DNA from 2 places in the Anaerosinus gibii genome. Region 2 is predicted to be linked to the other one. Evidence: predicted binding sites of a transcription regulator. Region 2 holds the regulator's gene; the other holds the start of a gene.
The links. Region 2 encodes HrcA, which represses chaperone genes, less so after heat shock. Its sites were predicted from a motif close to TGTTAGCACTCNNNNNNNNNGAGTGCTAACA; they were not measured.
Positions count from the first base shown of each region.

Region 1: the regulator HrcA is predicted to act here: its motif matches at 4,266-4,296, upstream of htpG (molecular chaperone HtpG).

Region 1 is NZ_CP120678.1:2,093,187-2,103,072, reverse strand. Features, by position in the region: gene P3F81_RS10080 (efflux RND transporter permease subunit) at 1-401, shown strand, start outside; gene P3F81_RS10075 (hypothetical protein) at 619-1,161, shown strand; gene hdhA (7alpha-hydroxysteroid dehydrogenase) at 1,329-2,117, shown strand; gene P3F81_RS10065 (methyl-accepting chemotaxis protein) at 2,213-3,988, shown strand; gene htpG (molecular chaperone HtpG) at 4,323-6,260, shown strand; gene P3F81_RS10055 (sensor histidine kinase) at 6,522-7,775, opposite strand; gene P3F81_RS10050 (response regulator transcription factor) at 7,768-8,439, opposite strand; gene P3F81_RS10045 (DEAD/DEAH box helicase) at 8,636-9,886, shown strand, end outside.
Region 2 is NZ_CP120678.1:1,567,344-1,577,229, reverse strand. Features, by position in the region: gene gpr (GPR endopeptidase) at 1-373, shown strand, start outside; gene spoIIP (stage II sporulation protein P) at 585-1,604, shown strand; gene P3F81_RS07580 (hypothetical protein) at 1,619-1,855, shown strand; gene lepA (translation elongation factor 4) at 1,943-3,739, shown strand; gene hemW (radical SAM family heme chaperone HemW) at 3,753-4,892, shown strand; gene hrcA (heat-inducible transcriptional repressor HrcA) at 4,997-6,028, shown strand; gene P3F81_RS07560 (TCP-1/cpn60 chaperonin family protein) at 6,102-7,658, shown strand; gene grpE (nucleotide exchange factor GrpE) at 7,684-8,250, shown strand; gene dnaK (molecular chaperone DnaK) at 8,297-9,886, shown strand, end outside.

The DNA of each region.
Region 1 (9,886 bases), 530 kb from region 2:
GAAATCTTCAAAATAGTGTTTATATGCAAATTGGGCTTGTCATGCTGATTGGTTTAGCGGCGAAAAATGCAATTCTAATTGTAGAATATGCAAAAGTTCGTGTTGACCGTGGCATGGAACCAGTTGAAGCTGCAATTGAAGCTGCGAAGCTTCGTTTACGTCCAATTATCATGACGTCACTTGCCTTTATTATTGGATGTCTTCCATTGGCTGTGGCAACTGGTGCAGGGGCGGCATCAAGAAATGCAATGGGGACTGCCGTTGTTGGTGGTATGTTAGTAGCAACGATAATGGGAATTTATCTAATTCCGGTTATGTTTGTTGTTGTTGAAAAACTAGCAGCTAAATTTAATACACGGAAAAAGAAAAACGTGCAAAAAGATGTTACAATAACTAAATAAAATATTTTCAATAGGCTTTATTTTAGAAATGCGTTTGGCATAGCCAAACGCATTTCTTTTAAAATCCTCAAAACTGTAGTATAATGGTAAAACTAAGATAAGTAGACTGCTATAGAAAACGATTAGAAATCTCTATGGACAGTTGAAACATTCAATGAAATAATAGCTTTTTTAAGCAGATTGATCATTGAATAAATAAAGTAGGAGGAATAAACGAATGAAAAAACTATTTTATCAAAGTAAGAAACATTTATTTATTTTTGCAGTAACTCTTTTTGCAATAATCGTGCTACCACTTAGAACTGAGGCAGCTCCATATACATATACGAATACGGAATATGGTTTTTCTATTACTTGCCCAGATAAACCGCAAGGCATTATTTCTTTAAATCGAACACAGGATGAAAAAGGGGTCCTCTTAGTATTTGAGGGAGATGCGAATGAAGTGAAGTATGGTTGGCTAATTTTAGTTGATGCTTTTACGGATAAAGATATGCCAAAATTGAAAGATATGCCAACGCAGGAGTTGGATGCCTATATGCAACTTTTACTTCATAATGGGGCAAATGAAGTTGTAGCTGTAGTGCCAATTGAAGAAGAACCCGCACTTTACACAATTAATAAAGGTGAAAAAAAGGAAGCCGTTACATATATTCAAAGTAAACGTAACTATATGGTAACTTTAATTTCACCAATGGATAAATTTAAAGAAAGAATTAATCCATATCAAGAAGGATTAATTAGCTTTAAATCAAAATAAATTATTTTTGTTATTAAAAGGCTTTCGGGCACGGGAAATCAGTAAGATAAAAGGGATGTTAACTAATATTAGTTAGCATCCCTTTTTGTATAAATCCTACTTTTTTGAACAAGATAATTATAAAATTTATAAAAAAGAAGCTTTGTTTTGTGAGAAGGAGTGTTAGAATGGGGATTTTAGATGGAAAAGTAGCATTAGTTACAGCGGCAACACAAGGAATTGGTAGAGCTTCAGCTATTATACTAGCGAAACATGGAGCTAGTGTATATATTGGGGGGCAAACGATTGAATCAGGGGAAGAGGTAGTAAAGGAGATTGAAAAAAACGGTGGACGAGCAAAAGCGCTTTTTTTTGAAGCAACACAAATTGATACTTATCAATCAATTGTAGAGGAAACTGTAACTACTGAAGGAAAAATTGATATTTTAGTTAATAATTATGGTCGCACAAATGTGAAAAAGGATTTTGATTTATTAAAAGGAGATACTGAAACTTTTTTCGAAATTTTGCAAGATAACATTCAAAGTGTTTATTTGCCTAGCAAATTTGCAATTCCGTATATGATAAAAAATAATGGCGGTAGCATTGTCAATATTTCAAGTATAGGTGCAATTTTACCTGATGTGTCAAGGTTGGCTTATGGTGTTTCAAAAGCAGGAATTAATTTTTTAACGCAAAATATCGCGGTACAATATGCACGTGAAAATGTAAGGTGTAATGCAATTATGCCAGGCTTAATTGCAACGAATTCAGCAATGAACAATATGAGCAAAGATTTTATTGAGAATTTTTTAAAACACGTTCCAATAAAACGATTTGGTAAACCAGAGGATATTGCAAATGCAGTTTTATTTTTTGCCAGTGATCAATCTGCATTTATTACAGGAGAAACCCTTCCTGTTGCAGGTGGTTATGGTCTTCCAGCGCCTCTTTATGGTGAAAATGTTATGCAATAACAAGGAATCCATAAGAAAAGACTTTAGGCTACTTTTCTTTTTCTGAATATTTAGTATAATTAAACTATTAGGGAAAAGATAGGGGGAAATGTAGAATGAAGTCAATAAAAACACAAATAATCTTAACAATGAATCTTATCAGTATTATCTCTATTTTTTGTATAGGTGGATTCTTCATTTATCAGACGATTAGTGCTAATATGAATGCAAGAGAAATTTATCGTACACAGCTTGAAGAAAAGTATAATGATGAGTTTCGATTACAAGTGCAAAATGTAGTTAGTTTAGTAGAAAAATTTCATCAGGATCAGGAAAAAGGATTGCTAACAGAAGAACAAGCGAAAAAACAAGCAGCAGATTTAGTAAGAGAGCTGCGTTATGATGATGGAAAAGGATATTTTTGGATTGATACAGCAGAGGGGATAAATGTTGTTTTATTAGGACGCCCGGCAGAAGGAAAATCTAGAATTAATGATGTTGACCCGAATGGTGTATACTACATAAAAGAAATCCTTCAAAATGGACAAAAAGATGGTGGTGGCTATTCGGAATATTCTTTTCCAAAGCCTGGTGAAAGTGAGCCATTAAAAAAACGTGCATATAGTATAGCGTACAAGCCTTATAATTGGATAATTGGCACAGGGAACTGGGTGGATGAAATCGATAAAAAATCAGCAATCTATAATGAGAGCCTTAATGAAAATTTGAAAAAAGATATTTTACTTGCTATAGGTATTCTGATTGTAATTCAAATGATTGTTTTATTTATTTCAGTTTATATTGGACGATATTTTGCTGCACCAATTATTGCTGCGACGAATAAAATTGATAAGTATTCAAAAGGCGATTATTCCCATGATGGAAGTTTAGCAGTTTTTCAGCGAAAAGATGAAATTGGCACGATGATTAAAGCACTCTATCTTTTAGATTCAAATATGCGAAATTTATTAAAGTCAATTTCAAGCTCTTCTGAGCATGTAGCATCTGCATCAGAAGAACTCACAGCAAGTGCGGACCAATCGGCTTTAGTTAGTGGACAAATTGCAACATCTATTACAGACGTAGCAGCTTCCTCAAATCAACAGGTAGATGCGATAAACTCGGTCTCTTCTGTTGTTCAGCAATTATCTGCAAGCATTGAAGAAGCATCTGCAAATGCATCTCTGTCAGCAGATAAAGCTTCTCAAGCCGCTGAGACTGCTAAAACGGGTGGTGCGGATGTAGATAATGCGATTAATCAAATGAATTTAATTGAAGCTGCCGTGAATGATTCAGCACAAGTAGTAAGAAAATTAGGAGAACGGTCAAAAGAAATCGAAATGATCGTTGATACGATTTCAGGCATTGCTGGACAAACTAATTTATTAGCACTAAATGCAGCAATAGAAGCGGCACGTGCGGGAGAACATGGACGTGGCTTTGCAGTTGTTGCTGAAGAAGTAAGAAAACTTGCAGAGCAATCACAAGATGCAGCAAAACAAATTGCAAATTTAATTCATGAAATTCAAGGTGATACAGATAATGCTGTGCTTTCTATGGATAAAGGGACAAAAGAAGTCCAAGATGGAACAAAAGTAGTGATCAGTGCGGGAGAATCGTTTAAGGCAATTGTAAATTTAGTAGAAAGTGTTGCGCAACAATCTAGAGGAATTGCTGCGACGATTCATGAAATGGCTACGGGAACAGAACAAATTGTAATTTCTGTACAGTCAATCGATGAAAGGACAAAAAGAGTAGCTGAAGAATCAGAAACGGTATCTGCAGCAACAGAAGAACAAACCGCATCTGTCAATGAAATTGCTACAGCTAGTCAGTCCTTAGCGACAATGGCACAAGAATTACGAGTAGAAGTAAATAAATTTAAAATTTAGATAAATAATTATGGGTAAAGGTTGTAGTTTTTACTGCAACCTTTATTTTATAGAATGGTTATATAAAGATATGCTTTCCGATAAGATATATTTTGCTTGAAAATCCATTAGATAGAATGATTTTGTCACATTTTTGTCGTGAAATTTTGGTGGGGTAATTTCAATAAAAAGGGATAAATGATAAGCGGTTAAATTATTGCTAAAATTTCTTGAGGATTTAGCATAATTTTTTTATCAGATATTGATTTCAACGCCAAATCGCGGTATTATATCAATAGATTAGCACTCACGACGTTAGAGTGCTAACAATAATACTGAAAAAGGGGTTTGAATAATGGCAAAAGAAATGCGCGAGTTTCAAGCTGAAACGAAACAATTACTGGACTTGATGGTTCATTCTATTTATACGAATCGTGAAATATTTTTGAGGGAATTGATATCTAATGCGTCAGATGCGATTGATAAACTTCGTTTTGAATCATTGACGAATAGAGAATTACTAGAAGGCAAAGAAGATTTTGAAATTTTCTTAGTCCCAGATAAAGATAGTCATACATTAACGATTTCTGATAATGGAATTGGGATGACTTATGATGAAGTGATTGAAAATGTTGGAACGATTGCAAAATCAGGCACAAAAGCATTTTTAGAAAAACTAAAAGAAGAAAAAGAATCTACAACAGATAAAGATTTAATTGGACAATTTGGCGTAGGTTTTTATTCTGCATTTATGGTAGCAGAAAAAGTAACTTTAATCACACGCAAAGCCGGCGAGACGAAAGCAGTAAAATGGGAATCCACAGGTGACGGTAGTTACAGTATTGAAGAAACGGAAAAAGAAACGCGTGGGACAAGCATCATTTTAACGCTTGGTGAAGAATTCTATGGTGACAAAGCAGAGGAAGACTTTACGAATGAATATGCTTTAGAAGCATTAGTAAAAAAATATTCCGATTACGTTCGCTTCCCAATTAAAATGAATTTTGAAGTAGAGGAAACCCCAAAAGATGATGAAGGAAAAGAAATTGAAGGGGCTGAAAAAGTAAAACGTATTGAAGTACGTACATTGAACTCTATGCGTCCACTTTGGACAAAGAATAAGAGCGAAATAAAACCGGAAGAGTACACTGAGTTTTATAAAAATTTGTTCCATGAGTGGGAAGACCCGTTTGAAGTGATTCACTCCAAAGCAGAAGGTACAGTGGAATATACGACGATGTTATTCCTGCCAAAACGTGCACCATATAATTTATATCATACGGATTATGAACCTGGCATTCAATTATATTCTCGTCATGTATTTATCATGGATAAATGTAAAGAATTATTGCCAGATTACTTACGGTTCGTGCGTGGGCTTGTAGATTCGCCAGATTTTTCTTTGAACATTTCTCGTGAACTTTTACAACAAAGTCGTGAATTAAAATTAATTGGAAAAAATCTTGAAAAGAACGTATTGAAGACTTTAGAAAAAATGCTTAAAAATGAACGTGAAAGATACGAAACGTTCTGGAATGAGTTCGGAAAATCTTTTAAAATTGGCGTCTACACTGCTCCTCAAGATAGCAGCAAATTAAAAGACTTATTGCTATTTGCTACATCTAAAGAAGGCACAGCCCTTACAACATTAAAAGAATATATAGAAAGAATGCCGGAAAGTCAAAATTTAATTTACTATGCAACTGGTAAAGATGCAGCTACTATTGAAAGATTACCGCAAATGGAATTATTGAAAGAAAAGGGCATTGAAGTTCTATACTTATATGATAATGTAGATGAATTTGCTATTGAAGCATTACGTGAATATGGTGATAAGAAATTCCATTCTGTAAGTCGTGGTGATTTAAATCTCGATGATGTAGAATCACAAGAAGTTAAGAAAGAAACAGAAACAATTGCGAAAGATAACGAAGATTTAATCAAGGCAGTGAAAGAAAATTTAGAAGGCAAAATTGCTGATGTGAAAATTAGTAACCGTCTAAAATCAAGTGCTGTTTGTTTAGTCAGCGGCGATAACGGCATCAGCTTGTCAATGGAACAGGTTTTTGCTGAAGCAAATAATCCAATGTTTAAAGCAAGTCGTATTTTAGAAATCAATCCACATCATGAAGTATTTAGCAGGCTACAATCACTTCATAATGGCGAGCAGAACGATACCTTTAAAGATTACTGTGAAATGCTTTATGCACAAGCTTTATTGATTGAAGGCCTCTTGCCAGAAGATCCAATTGGTTTTGCAAATAAAATTGCAAAATTGATGGCGGACAAGTAATTTTAGGTAAGGTTAGTTTTTCAAAGAATTTTCAAAGAAAACTATAAGATAATAGAAGATGTAGATGAACCCATTTACTTCATCACAAATGTACTTACCTCACTAAGTACACACATCCATTTTATCTTATTCGAAAATAATCAGAGCTTTGGCTCTGATTATTTTTGTCTGTATAGTCATGAAAAAAGTGCCTGCAATGGCACTTTTTGTCCAGAGATAGGATTCAGATAAATTGAAAACGCCACTTAAATCAAGACTACTTCATTTTGATAATGGCAATTTGATTGTTACGGTAGTTCCCTCCTTTAATTGGCTGTCAATTGTAATACTTCCGTTATGCTGTTCGATAATCCATTTGGCTAAGGAGAGGCCGAGACCACTGCCGCCTTTATGACGAGATTCGTCTACTTGATAGAACCTGTCAAATAATTTAGGCAGGTGATGTTTGGCAATACCTTCTCCTGTATCGTTAATTGTAATAATACATTTATCATAAGAAATAGTAAGCTTGGTTGTAATTATGCCATTAGTATCTGTATGACGTATTGCATTGTCTAAAATGATGGTGAGGACTTGACGAATTTTAGGTTCATCAGCAAGTATCGTTGCCGGAGTGAATGATGAATAGTTAAGTCGTAAGGATTTTTTCTCGGCTAATAATTGAATGGATTTCAATGTATCGATAATTAATTCATCAATTCGAATTTTTTTCATGCTTAGTAGCTGTTGTTTAGCATCGGCGCGTGCCAAAAATAACAGAGAGTTAATAAGCTGTGACATGCGAGTTGTTTCTTCTTGAATATTATGAATCCAATGAGTGTTTTCATCGATAGTTTCTTTGCTGTTTGCTCCTTTTAAAATATCTAAATTGGTTTGAATAATTGTTAATGGCGTTCTTAATTCATGCGAAGCATCAGATACGAAATTCTTTTGATTTTTTAAAGCCTTACGAATTGGTGCTATTGCTTTGTTTGCCATGAAGAAGCTTGCAGCAAAGGAAAGAAGTGCACAGCAGAGTCCAACGAGAAGAAATATGTAGAGCTGAGATTGTAACAACTCATTTTGTCTAGATAAATCATTACATACGATTAGCGTTTCGGAATCGGTTAACATTGTTTTGGTGTAGATAATGTCCGTATTAACAAAAGAAATTTTTCCTTCAGTTTGAGGAAGTGTTAAAATCTTTTCAACAAAGGCAGGGATTAAATCATCTTTAATAGTAATCCCTGAGGAACAAGCGATAATTTTTTGATCTTTTACCTTTAAATAAAAAAAACTGGGTTCTGGTGGGGGAATCATACCAATGATTGTTGGGGGATGCTGACGCTTGCGTTCTGGAATATCTGTAAGCTGGCCAGACCTAATTTCCTCACTTAATTTACTCATCACGTGATAAGAACCTTGATTTACGCCATAGTTTGTTAACATAAAGGTACCTGTGATAAGAACTGTAAATAATGCCATAATAATAGCGACGTTAATAAAAGTTAATTTTAAACGCAACTTGTTAAACATCAATATCCTCCTCAAATGAGTACCCAATACCACGGATTGTTTTTATATTAGGAATGTTAAGCTTTTTGCGCAGGTAATAGATATAAAGATCCACATTGGAAATATTAGCATCACTGTCGTAGCCCCAGATTTTCTCCATGATTCGCTCTTTGGTAATCACTTGTCCGACATTATGCATAAGCAGTGATAAGAGAGCGGCTTCTTTTGCTGTTAATTGAATTTTTTCATTACCTTTGATCGCTTCTCCGTGCAGAATGTGAAGCGTAAGATCACCAATAGAAATGGTATTGTCTGTTGTTTTTTTATTTGTACGGCGTAACAATGCTTTAATACGTGCAAGAAGTTCTTCTGTAAAAAATGGTTTGATTAGATAATCATCTGCTCCACACTCTAAACCTTCCACTCGGTCACTAGGAGCATCTTTTGCTGTTAAAAAAAGTATAGGGATAGTAAGTTTTAATTTTCGTATTTCTTTTAATACAGATAAACCGTCTAAATGTGGCAACATGCGGTCGAGAATAATTACATCATAGGGATTTGTACAAGCCATATTTAATCCTGTTAATCCGTCTAAAGCTGTATCGACTGTATAACCGGCTCGCCTCAACAGGACAGTTAATGCTTCGCTTAACTTAACTTCATCTTCAATTAAAAGTAATTTCATGATAAAATCCTTTCATTTGCATTCTATAGCGTTTTTACTATATCGCATAATTCTTTGAAGAAAATTTGTTTTTTATGAAAAATTCATCTAATATATAGTATAAAGTATAAAGTATAAAGAAGTAATAGAATAGTCATAATCTATTGAAAGAAAAACGTCAATAAAGTAATTATTTAAAATTTAAAGGGGATAGAGAATGAAAAAATTTTTTCAAGAATTAAAAATTAGTGAGAATTTGTGCAAAGTTTTAAAAGAAAATGGAATTACAGAGGCGACACCTGTCCAGACAGCGGCTATTCCAGCGATAAGAAGTGGGAATGATGTTGTTGTGCAAGCACAAACGGGAACAGGGAAAACACTGGCTTTTTTATTGCCAATTATGGAAAAAATAAAAGTGAATGTGCCAGTTGCACAATCTCTAATTGTTGCACCAACACGAGAATTAGCACTTCAGATTACAGCCGTTGCACAAAAGATTGGTGCGCCAATAGGTGTGCGTTCCCTTACTGTTTATGGTGGACAGGCAGTAGATAGGCAAGTACAAAAGCTAGGACAGAATCCACATATTATTATTGGAACGCCAGGGAGGATTCTTGACCATTTACGTCGTAAAACGCTGGATTTATCTAGTGTAAACAAAGTGGTTTTAGATGAAGCGGACCAAATGATGCATATGGGATTCATTGAAGAAGTTGAAGGAATTTTGAAAGAAACTGCTGGAGATCGTCAGTTGATGTTTTTCTCGGCGACGATTCCTGATAGGATTCGTGGATTATCTCGCCACTACATGCGAATGCCGCAAGATATTAATATTAAGTCAGAGACGATTACATTAGAGGGTATAGAGCAAATTATTATTGATACAAATGAAGCATCAAAACTAGATCAATTATGTGCGATGATTAATCAATATCAGCCATATCTAGCAATGGTATTTTGTCATACAAAACAACGTGTTATACAAGTGACTGCGGAACTTGCAAAACGTGGGTATTTAGTTGATGAATTGCACGGAGATCTTACGCAAGCGAAGCGTACCCTTGTTATGCGGAGATTTGCTACTGCGAAATTGCAGGTTCTTGTAGCTACGGATATTGCTTGCCGTGGGCTAGACATTGAAGGTGTGACCCATGTATTTAATTATGATATTCCACATGATGTGGAAACATATATTCATCGGATCGGTAGAACTGGACGCGCTGGTGAAATTGGCAAAGCGATTACTTTTGTTAATGCTCGTCAATACGATTATCTTCGCACGATTGAGCAGGGAATTCAAACTAGAATTCAGAAGGAAAAGGCAACAGTAAAAGCAAACAAAGAGCAGGTGGCGAAATCTTCAAAAGAAGGAAATGAAAAGAAAAATGAAAAACCTGAACAGCAAAAACGTGCGCCATTAAGCAAATATGCAAATCGCAAAGGCAGTGGCCATGGTGGAGTGAATCAG
Region 2 (9,886 bases):
AGGAATTCATCCAGGGTCTGGTGTTGGTAATAAAAGATTTGGATTAAATGAAGAATCATTAGGCAGACCTGTGATTGCAATAGGTGTTCCAACAGTTATTCACGCTTCCACAATTGCCATGGATACAATAAATACATTAAAAGAATATGCTGAATTTGCACGATATTTTAAAAGTTTAGAAAAATTGTCCCCAACGGAACAACAGGTTATTGTTAGGCAGATTTTACCTGAAAGTTTGGGGGATTTAATGGTGACTCCAAAAGAGATTGATCGGTTAATGGATGATATTTCTAAAATAATTGCTAGTGCAATTAATGAAGTGTTGCATCCTGTGATTAATGAAGAAAACATTTCGCAATATTTGAAATTTTAGGTAATTTATTAATGAATATTATTAGTTATATTATGATGGCTTTTGCATATATATCTTATGTGGACAAAAATGATAAATCTATTTAGTGGAAGGCATTACTTGGCACTAAAGAGAGAAGGAATCTACAGGCTGGCAGATAGTGTTTAACTAAATGACACGTTAGTCAATGGACAAGAGATTCTTTAAGTAGGAGGCTGTTTTTGTGACTAGGATGCAAAGGCGAAAACTATTATGGGCCAGTAAACGACGAATTTTTATAAATGTATTTGCAGTGTTTCTTTTAATTGCTACATTATATCAAAACTATATTGAGGATTCTGTACCTGCTAGTGCTTCGGCTTATGGAAATCAGTTTGTCTCTACACATACAAAATGGTATGAAGTTTTATCTTATGGTATCCCTGGAATTGAAACCGTAAATAAAGACGGGGCTAAATCGGAAAATGGAATGGGACAAAGTGTATTTAATATGATAAGACTTGTTACGAATATTGATAGACAAGATATTCGATCTTTAATAAGGGCTGAAATTCCAGTGTTAGCTACGGTGAAGACAACGACGGCGATTGCTTCAAATACGTCAGCTTTGCCGAATTTTGATAAGATAAAAACAATTCCTAAAGGTAAGCCAATTGTTGCTTTATATCATACACATACAGCAGAATCATTTATTCCGAGTTCTGGGGTGGCTCATGCACCTGGAGGGCAAACTGGTGAGATTGTTGAAGTTGGAGATGCTTTGGTACAAGCATTAGCACAAAAAAATATTGTTACTTTACATGATAAAACGATTCATGATTATCCAAGCTTTATGAAAGCGTATGGTAAATCTGAGGAGACAGTAACGAGAATTGTTAAAGAAAATCCATCTATTGAAATGATTTTTGATGTGCATCGTGATGCTGATAAAAGGGCAAATGTGGTAACGACAATTCAAGGAAAAAATGTAGCTCAAATTATGATTATTGTGGCGCAAGGACAGGCAGATTTACCACAACCACATTGGGAAGAAAACTACGCCTTTGCAAAATTAATAAAAACTAAATGCGATGCAAAGTATCCCGATTTGATAAAAAGTATACAACTGGTTGATTGGCGTTATAATCAGCATTTACATCCGCATGCTTTATTGTTAGAAGTTGGTAGTCAGGAAACGAGTTTGGAGGAAGGCGAACAAGCAATGTTTTTACTAGGAGATATTCTAAGCGAAATTATTCAAGAAAACAAATAATTGAGGTCGATTTGATGTTAAAGAACACATTTGATTTTAAAATAGTTTTAGGAATGGTGATTTTTATTATTTTTGTAAGTGTTGGTATTTTAACAGCTGAAATGCAATTAAATAAGTTAACATTAAATCAACCAATTATTGAGGAAGAAGCCAAAAAGTATTATGATTTAGTCGAAGAAAATACTTTAGATATCTATCTTGAGGGCAATCGCTATATGGAACAAATTATAGAAAAGGTAAAACCGTATTAAGAGGAATAGATGTGATACTTGCAGTTGGTATCTTGCAGATGCTATAATTTAAAGAAGTGTTTGCAGTTTTAGGTACAGGAGGAAAAAATGAATATAAAAAATATCCGCAATTTTTCTATTATTGCTCATATTGATCATGGAAAATCAACGATTGCCGATCGTCTTATTGAATATACAGGAACATTATCAAAACGAGAAATGGAAGCACAAGTCTTAGATCAGATGGATTTAGAACGAGAACGTGGGATTACAATTAAAGCACAAGCAGTTCGTTTAGAGTATGTGGGCAAAGATGGAGAAACATATCAAATTAATTTAATTGATACACCAGGACATGTTGATTTTACTTATGAAGTTTCACGTAGTTTAGCTGCCTGTGAAGGGGCTCTTTTAGTTGTTGATGCGGCGCAAGGAATTGAAGCACAAACTTTAGCCAATGTATATTTAGCATTGGAACATAATTTGGAAATTATCCCTGTTGTAAATAAAATTGATTTGCCAAGTGCAGATCCGGATAAAGTAAAACATGAAATAGAAGAAGTGATTGGACTTGATGCATCTGAGGCTGTACTTGCCAGTGCAAAAGCTGGTATTGGTATCAAAGAGATTCTTGATGCAATAGTTGAAAAGGTACCAGCACCGACAGGCGATGAAAATGCACCGCTAAGCGCGTTGATTTTTGATTCTCATTTTGATGCATATAAAGGTGTTATTGCTTATGTACGGGTAATGAATGGAAAAATAAAGCCTGGGATGAAACTTAGAATGATGGTGACCAATAAAGAGTTTGAAGTTACTGAAGTGGGAATTTTCCGTCCCGCTTTAGCGAATATCGGTGAACTTAGTACCGGCGAAGTTGGATTTGTAGTAGGAAGTATTAAAAATGTAAAAGATGTTCGTGTTGGTGATACGATTACCGATGCACTAAAACCCGCAAAAGAGCCTTTACCGGGTTACCGTGGAATAAACCCTATGGTATATTGTGGTCTTTATCCAATGGATAGCTCTGATTATGACAACTTAAAAGATGCGTTAGAAAAACTGCAATTAAATGATGCATCTTTATTGTTTGAACCAGAGACGTCGATTGCTTTAGGTTTTGGTTTCCGTTGTGGATTCTTGGGATTGCTTCATATGGATGTTATCCAAGAGAGGTTGGAACGCGAATATAATTTAGGGCTCATTACAACAGCTCCAAGCGTAATTTATCAAGTATATAAAACAAATGGTGAAATACTTAAAATTGATAATCCAGCGAATCTACCACCGGCAACAGAAATTGATCATATTGATGAGCCGTATGTTAAAGCAACAGTTATTGTTCCTAATGATTTTGTTGGTGCCGTGATGGAATTGTCGCAAGAAAAACGTGGCGAATTTAAAGATATGAAATATCTTGATGTCGATCGCGTAATGATTACGTATCATATCCCTTTAAGTGAGATTATTTACGATTATTTTGATCGCTTAAAATCCTCCACTAGAGGTTATGCTTCACTTGATTACGAGTTAACGGATTACCAGACTTCTATATTAGTGAAACTGGACATTTTATTAAACGGTGAACCTGTTGATGCATTGTCAGTGATTGTACACAAAGACAAGGCTGCATATCGAGGACGTCAATTGGCTGAAAAATTAAAAGGGATTATTCCGAAGCAAATGTTTGAAATTCCGATTCAGGCGGCAATAGGAAATAAAGTAATTGCACGCGAAACGGTCAAAGCGATGCGTAAAGATGTACTGGCAAAATGTTATGGTGGAGATATTTCACGTAAACGTAAATTGCTTGAAAAGCAAAAAGAGGGTAAAAAACGCATGAAGTCTGTAGGTAGCGTGGAAATACCACAAGAAGCATTTATGGCTATTTTAAAAATTGATTGATGAAGGTGAGAAGATGCAATTAGGTTTATATTTGCATATTCCATTTTGTCAGCAAAAATGTTTTTATTGTGATTTTCCTTCCTATGCAAATAAGGAAGGACTCCAAGATGAATATATAACCGCCTTGTCTAGCGAGATTGCTTTACAGGGCGGTCTTTTATCTGCCTATTCAATAAATACAGTTTATATTGGCGGTGGGACACCAACGGTATTGCCGATACACCTGCTGACGAATTTGATACAAACGATACAAAAAAAATTTAAGCTAACAAATGATGTCGAATTTACGATAGAAGTAAATCCACAAACGATAAACCGAGAAGGATTATACAGGCTATATGAATTTGGTGTAAATAGGATAAGTTTTGGTGTGCAAAGCTTTCAAGATCCTCTTTTAAAAAGAATCGGGCGTATTCATACGGCAGATGAGGCACGGCAGATTGTTTGTGACGCGGCAAGTGTTGGATTTAAAAATATTAGTTTAGACTTGATGTATGGGTTGCCGAAGCAAACGCTGGATGAGGTGGAATACAGTGTTAGAGAGGCTATAAAGTTGCCAATTCAGCATATTTCTGTGTATGGGTTAAAAGTGGAAGAGGGAACAGTCTTTGCAAAATTAGAAGAACAAAATAAACTTTTTTTGCCAGATGAAACATTGGAAGATAAAATGTATGAATTTGTAATGAAGCAGTTGCCGGAATTTGGATTTGAGCGCTACGAAATTTCTAACTTTGCAAAAGCTGGTTTTGAAAGTCGTCATAATTTGAAATATTGGCAGTGTTTGCCGTATATAGGACTGGGAGCAGCAGCACATTCTTGTTTTCAAAATAAAAGGTTTTATAATGAACAGCAGGTTGAAAAATATATACAAAAAATAAAATGGGAACGTAATGCAGTGGCGCACGAAGAACTTCTTAGTCATAAAGATAAAGTGGAAGAGTTTTGTTTTTTAGGGTTAAGAAAAAAAACGGGAATTAGTTGCCGAGAATTTATGGATACCTTTGGATATGAATTAAAAGATTTGTATGGAGATACTATTGAAAATTTAAAAAGAAAAAAATTACTATCCGAATTGAATGGACAAATTTTTTTAACTTCCTTAGGAATGAAATATGGTAACCAGGTTTTTTGTGAATTTTTATTAGATTCCTAAAGAAAATAAATAATAACGCCTTGACAATCGTATGAATGAGTGGTATTTTCTAATTAGACATTAGCACTCACTGGTGTAGAGTGCTAACAATAGGAGGTGGGAAGATGCTTGATGAACGAAAGCAGAAAATTCTTCGTGCGATTATTAATGACTATATTTCCACCGCAGAGCCTATTGGATCAAGAACGATTGCCCGTAAATATGACTTGGGGGTAAGTTCGGCGACAATTCGCAATGAAATGGCTGATTTAGAATTGCTTGGTTATCTGGAACAGCTTCATACGTCGTCTGGGCGTATTCCTTCGGTAAAAGGGTATCGGCTCTATGTTGATGACTTGTTAGCTCCTGAGGCTATTACAGAAAATGAAATGAATTTAATCAGTAACTGGTATAAGGCAAAAGCCAAGCGTGCTGAAGAAGTATTTCAAGAAACAGCTAAGATTATATCAAGGCTGACAAAAAATATTTCTTTAGTTTTAGCGCCACAGTTATCACAGGCAAATTTTAGGTATCTGCAATTTTTACCACTTGATGAAAAACGTGTGATTGTTGTTATTATGACTGATGCTGGTTTCGTTGAAAATAAATTGATGACGATACCGAAAGGTGCGGCAGTAGAAGATTTACAATTGATTGCTGGTGTTATTAACAAACATTTAGCAGGTCGTTCATTGGAATCTATTAAGCCATCCGTATTAAGAAAAATTAAAGCGGAAGTTATGGCTGATACTGATTTATTTGAGTGTGCGATTGATATGATTGCTCGTGCGCTGACAGTTGAAAAAAAGGAACGCCTTTATATGGGCGGAACTACACAGTTAATAAACCAGCCAGAGTTTCGTGATGTCGAAAAAATGCAAAATCTTCTTAATATGCTTGAAGAGGAGCAGCTCTTATGCGATTTATTAAACTCTCATGAAAATGAGCAGGGGATTATCGTGACAATTGGTCAAGAGAATAAGTATAGTGGAATTAAGGATTGTAGCATCATTCGTGCAACGTATAAATTAGAGGGGCAAGTCATTGGCTCGATTGCTGTTCTTGGACCAACGAGGATGGAATATGGCAAAGTAATGTCACTATTAGAATTTATGCACAACAATTTAGAAAAGATATTAACACAATACAAACTATAGGCATTGCCTATAGTACATAATAATTTCTAGTGTAGAAATGATGAAACTCTGATGATTTTGGAGGTTATAATTAATGGCGTTGAAGCAAGCGGAAAGCAGTGCTGAAGTTGAAGACAAACTAGCGGCATTGACGACTAATGTAAGTGCAATTCGGGCTGTAAAAAGTGCAGTAGAGGGCACAATTGGTCCTAAAGGACTTGATACAATGCTTGTGGATCGTGATGGTGGTGTAATCGTTACGAATGATGGCGTGACGATTTTAGAGCAAATGGAAGTAGATCATCCAGCCGCGCAAATGATGATTGCTATCGCTAAAAATCAGCAGGAGAAAGTTGGCGATGGAACGACGACAGCGACGATTGTTGCAAGCAGTTTAGTTTCAGAAGGCTTAGATAAAGTTATTCGGGGTGTTCCTGTAGCCAAATTAATTGATGGAATTGCCTATGGAATTCAATCATCCTTAGAGTTAATAGAAAGCTGTAGTCATAAAGTGGTCTCCTTAGATGATCCATATTTATACAATATTGCTATAATTGCTGGGCGCAAATATAATGATGTTGCGGATATGGTCATAAAAGCGGCAAAGCTTATAGGAAAAGATAAGCTTTGTGATGCAAAGTTTAAACTGTCAGATATCGTGTATTCACAAAATGGTGTAGAAAATGAAGTTTTTGGTGGTGTATTGATTCATCAAAAGCGAATGAATACTGAGATGCCGCATACATTAGAATCGGTTAAGATTTTAGTGATTGATGATGCTTTAGAGATTGAAACAATGAGCAGTGAAGCTTTGGGAACTGAAAGTGGATTTCAGCAATACATGAAACAGCAAGCTGAATTTAAAGAGAATTTACAAAAAATTATTGATTTAGGTGTTAAATTCGTTTTAGTTGACCGTGGAGTAAATTCTGATGCTGAAGAAGTTTTAACAGATGCAGGCGTTATGATATTAAGACGTGTGGAAAACGAAATCCTAAATCGGGTAGCAGAGCATGTTGGTGCCCGCAAGCTAAAAAGAACTGGGTTAAAAAAATCACTCAGTGAGTTAGAAAAATATTTAGGTTATGCCGAATCTGTAATTGAAGATGAAAAATTACAGCAAGTTCGCGTTCTTGGCGGCAAAGGAATACCGACAGCGGCAATATTAGTTGGTGCAGCGACGAAACAAATTGCTGGTGAAAAAGAGCGAATTGCGAAAGATGCTGCTTCAAGTGTTCAGGCTGCTGTAAAAGGTGGATATGTTGCGGGGGGCGGTGCTGCTGAAATTATGTTAGCACGCAACTTAAAAAGCCGTAAAAAGGAATTTGCAGGGATGATTGACTATGGAGTTGAATGCGTTGTGCAAGCGTTAAAGGCTCCATTGTCTCAAATAATAAAAAATGCTGGATATCATCCATTAGAAAAAGTGGAGGAAGTCATCGGTGCTCAATTTGACAAACAAAATGGAGCATTGGGAGTTGATTGTGATAATGGTAAGATTACTGATATGATTTCCAAGGGAATAGTTGATCCAGCATTAGTAAAATACTATGCTATAAAGAGTGCTGGTGAAATTGCAATTTCAATTTTAAGAATAGGCACGATTATAAGAAAAAAGAAATGCAAAGGTCAGGGAGAGTTACTTGACTGATAATTTAAAGAGGTGAAAATTTTTAATGGCTGAAGAAATAAAGAACCCTGTAGATGAAAATTTAGCGAGAAAAGCTGAAGTAAATGAGTCTACAGAACAAATTCAACCAGAAGAAACAGAACAAAATGCAGAAGTTACACGTTTAAAACAAGAATTAGATGTAAAAGATAAGCTTGTTCAGGAAAGTACTGACAGACTAAAACGTATGCAGGCCGATTTTGATAACTTTAGACGGCGTACTCGTCAGGAAAAAGAAGAGCTATCAGCAATTGTATCACAAAATTTGATAAAAGAATTGCTACCTTTACTTGATAATTTTGAAAGAGCTTTGGCGGTAGAAAGTGCAGATGGAGAAAATTTTAAAGCAGGAGTAGATATGATCTTAAAACAATTTATAGCGACTCTTGAAAAAAATGGTCTAGAACCGATTAAAGCTGTTGGTGAAAAGTTTGATCCTAACTTTCATGAAGCTATTATGCGTATTGCTGATGAAACTAAGGAAGATGATACAATTGCTGAAGAGTTGCAACGTGGCTATAGTGTACGAGGTCGCGTAATTAGGCCAAGTATGGTTAAGGTAATAGGTAATTAATATTCAAATAAAAAATTGATATATTTTGCAAGGGGGATTTTTGATTATGGCAAAAGTAATAGGTATTGACTTAGGTACAACAAACTCGGTAGTTGCAGTTATGGAAGGTGGAGAACCTACCGTTATTACGAATACAGAAGGAAGTCGTTTAACCCCATCTGTTGTAGGATTCTCGAAAACGGGCGAACGTTTAGTTGGTCAACTAGCAAAACGTCAAGCTGTTTCAAATCCAGACCATACATTTAGTTCTATTAAACGACATATGGGTACTGATTATAAAGTATCTGTTGATGATAAAAAATATTCACCACAAGAAATTTCAGCAATGATTTTACAAAAATTAAAGGCTGATGCGGAAGCTTACTTAGGGGAGACTGTAACTCAAGCTGTTATCACAGTTCCTGCATATTTTAATGATAGCCAACGTCAAGCGACGAAAGATGCTGGTACAATTGCTGGTCTTGAAGTTCTTCGTATTATTAATGAACCAACAGCTGCTTCACTTGCTTATGGTTTAGATAAAGGTGAAGAGCATACAATTTTAGTATTTGACTTGGGTGGCGGTACTTTCGATGTATCTATTCTTGAACTTGGTGATGGCGTATTTGAAGTAAAAGCTACGAACGGTAACAACCGTCTTGGTGGTGATGACTTTGATCAACGTGTAATGGATTGGATGGTTGCCGAATTCAAAAAAGAAACTGGTATTGATTTATCTCAAGATAAGATGTCTGCACAACGCTTAATTGAAGCTGCTGAAAAAGCAAAAATTGAATTGTCAGGTGTATTATCTACCAATATTAATCTACCGTTTATCACAGCTGATGCGACAGGTCCAAAGCATTTAGATTTAACATTAACTCGTGCAAAATTTGATGAATTAACAGCTAGCCTTGTTGAAGCTACCATGGGACCAACTCGTCAAGCACTTCAAGATGCGGGTATTTCAGCAAGTGGAATTGATAAAGTTATTTTAGTTGGCGGTTCCAGCCGTATTCCAGCTGTTCAAGAGGCGATTAAGAAAAACTTAGGAAAAGAACCTCATCGTGGTGTAAATCCTGATGAATGTGTAGCTATTGGTGCTGCTATTCAAGCTGGTGTACTTGTTGGGGAAGTTAAAGACGTATTGCTATTAGATGTAACTCCACTTTCTTTAGGTATTGAAACATTGGGTGGCGTTTGTACAAAAATTATTGAAAGAAATACAACAATTCCTACATCTAAGAGTCAAACATTCTCAACTGCTGCGGATAATCAACCATCTGTTGATATCCATGTATTGCAAGGGGAACGTGAAATGGCAGCTGGTAATAAAACACTTGGGCGCTTTGAATTGTCCGACATTCCACCAGCTCCAAGAGGAGTACCTCGTATTGAAGTTACATTTGATATTGATGCGAATGGTATTGTTCATGTATCTGCAAAAGATCTTGGAACAGGAAAAGAACAAAAAATTACGATTACTTCTTCCGGTGGTATGAATAAAGACGATATTGATCGTATGGTAAAAGAAGCAGAAGTTCATGCTGCAGATGATAAAAAACGTAAAGAAGAAATAGAAACAAGAAATAATGCAGATTCTTTAATTTACCAAGCGGAGAAAACAATTAAAGATCTAGGAGATAAAGCCGATAAA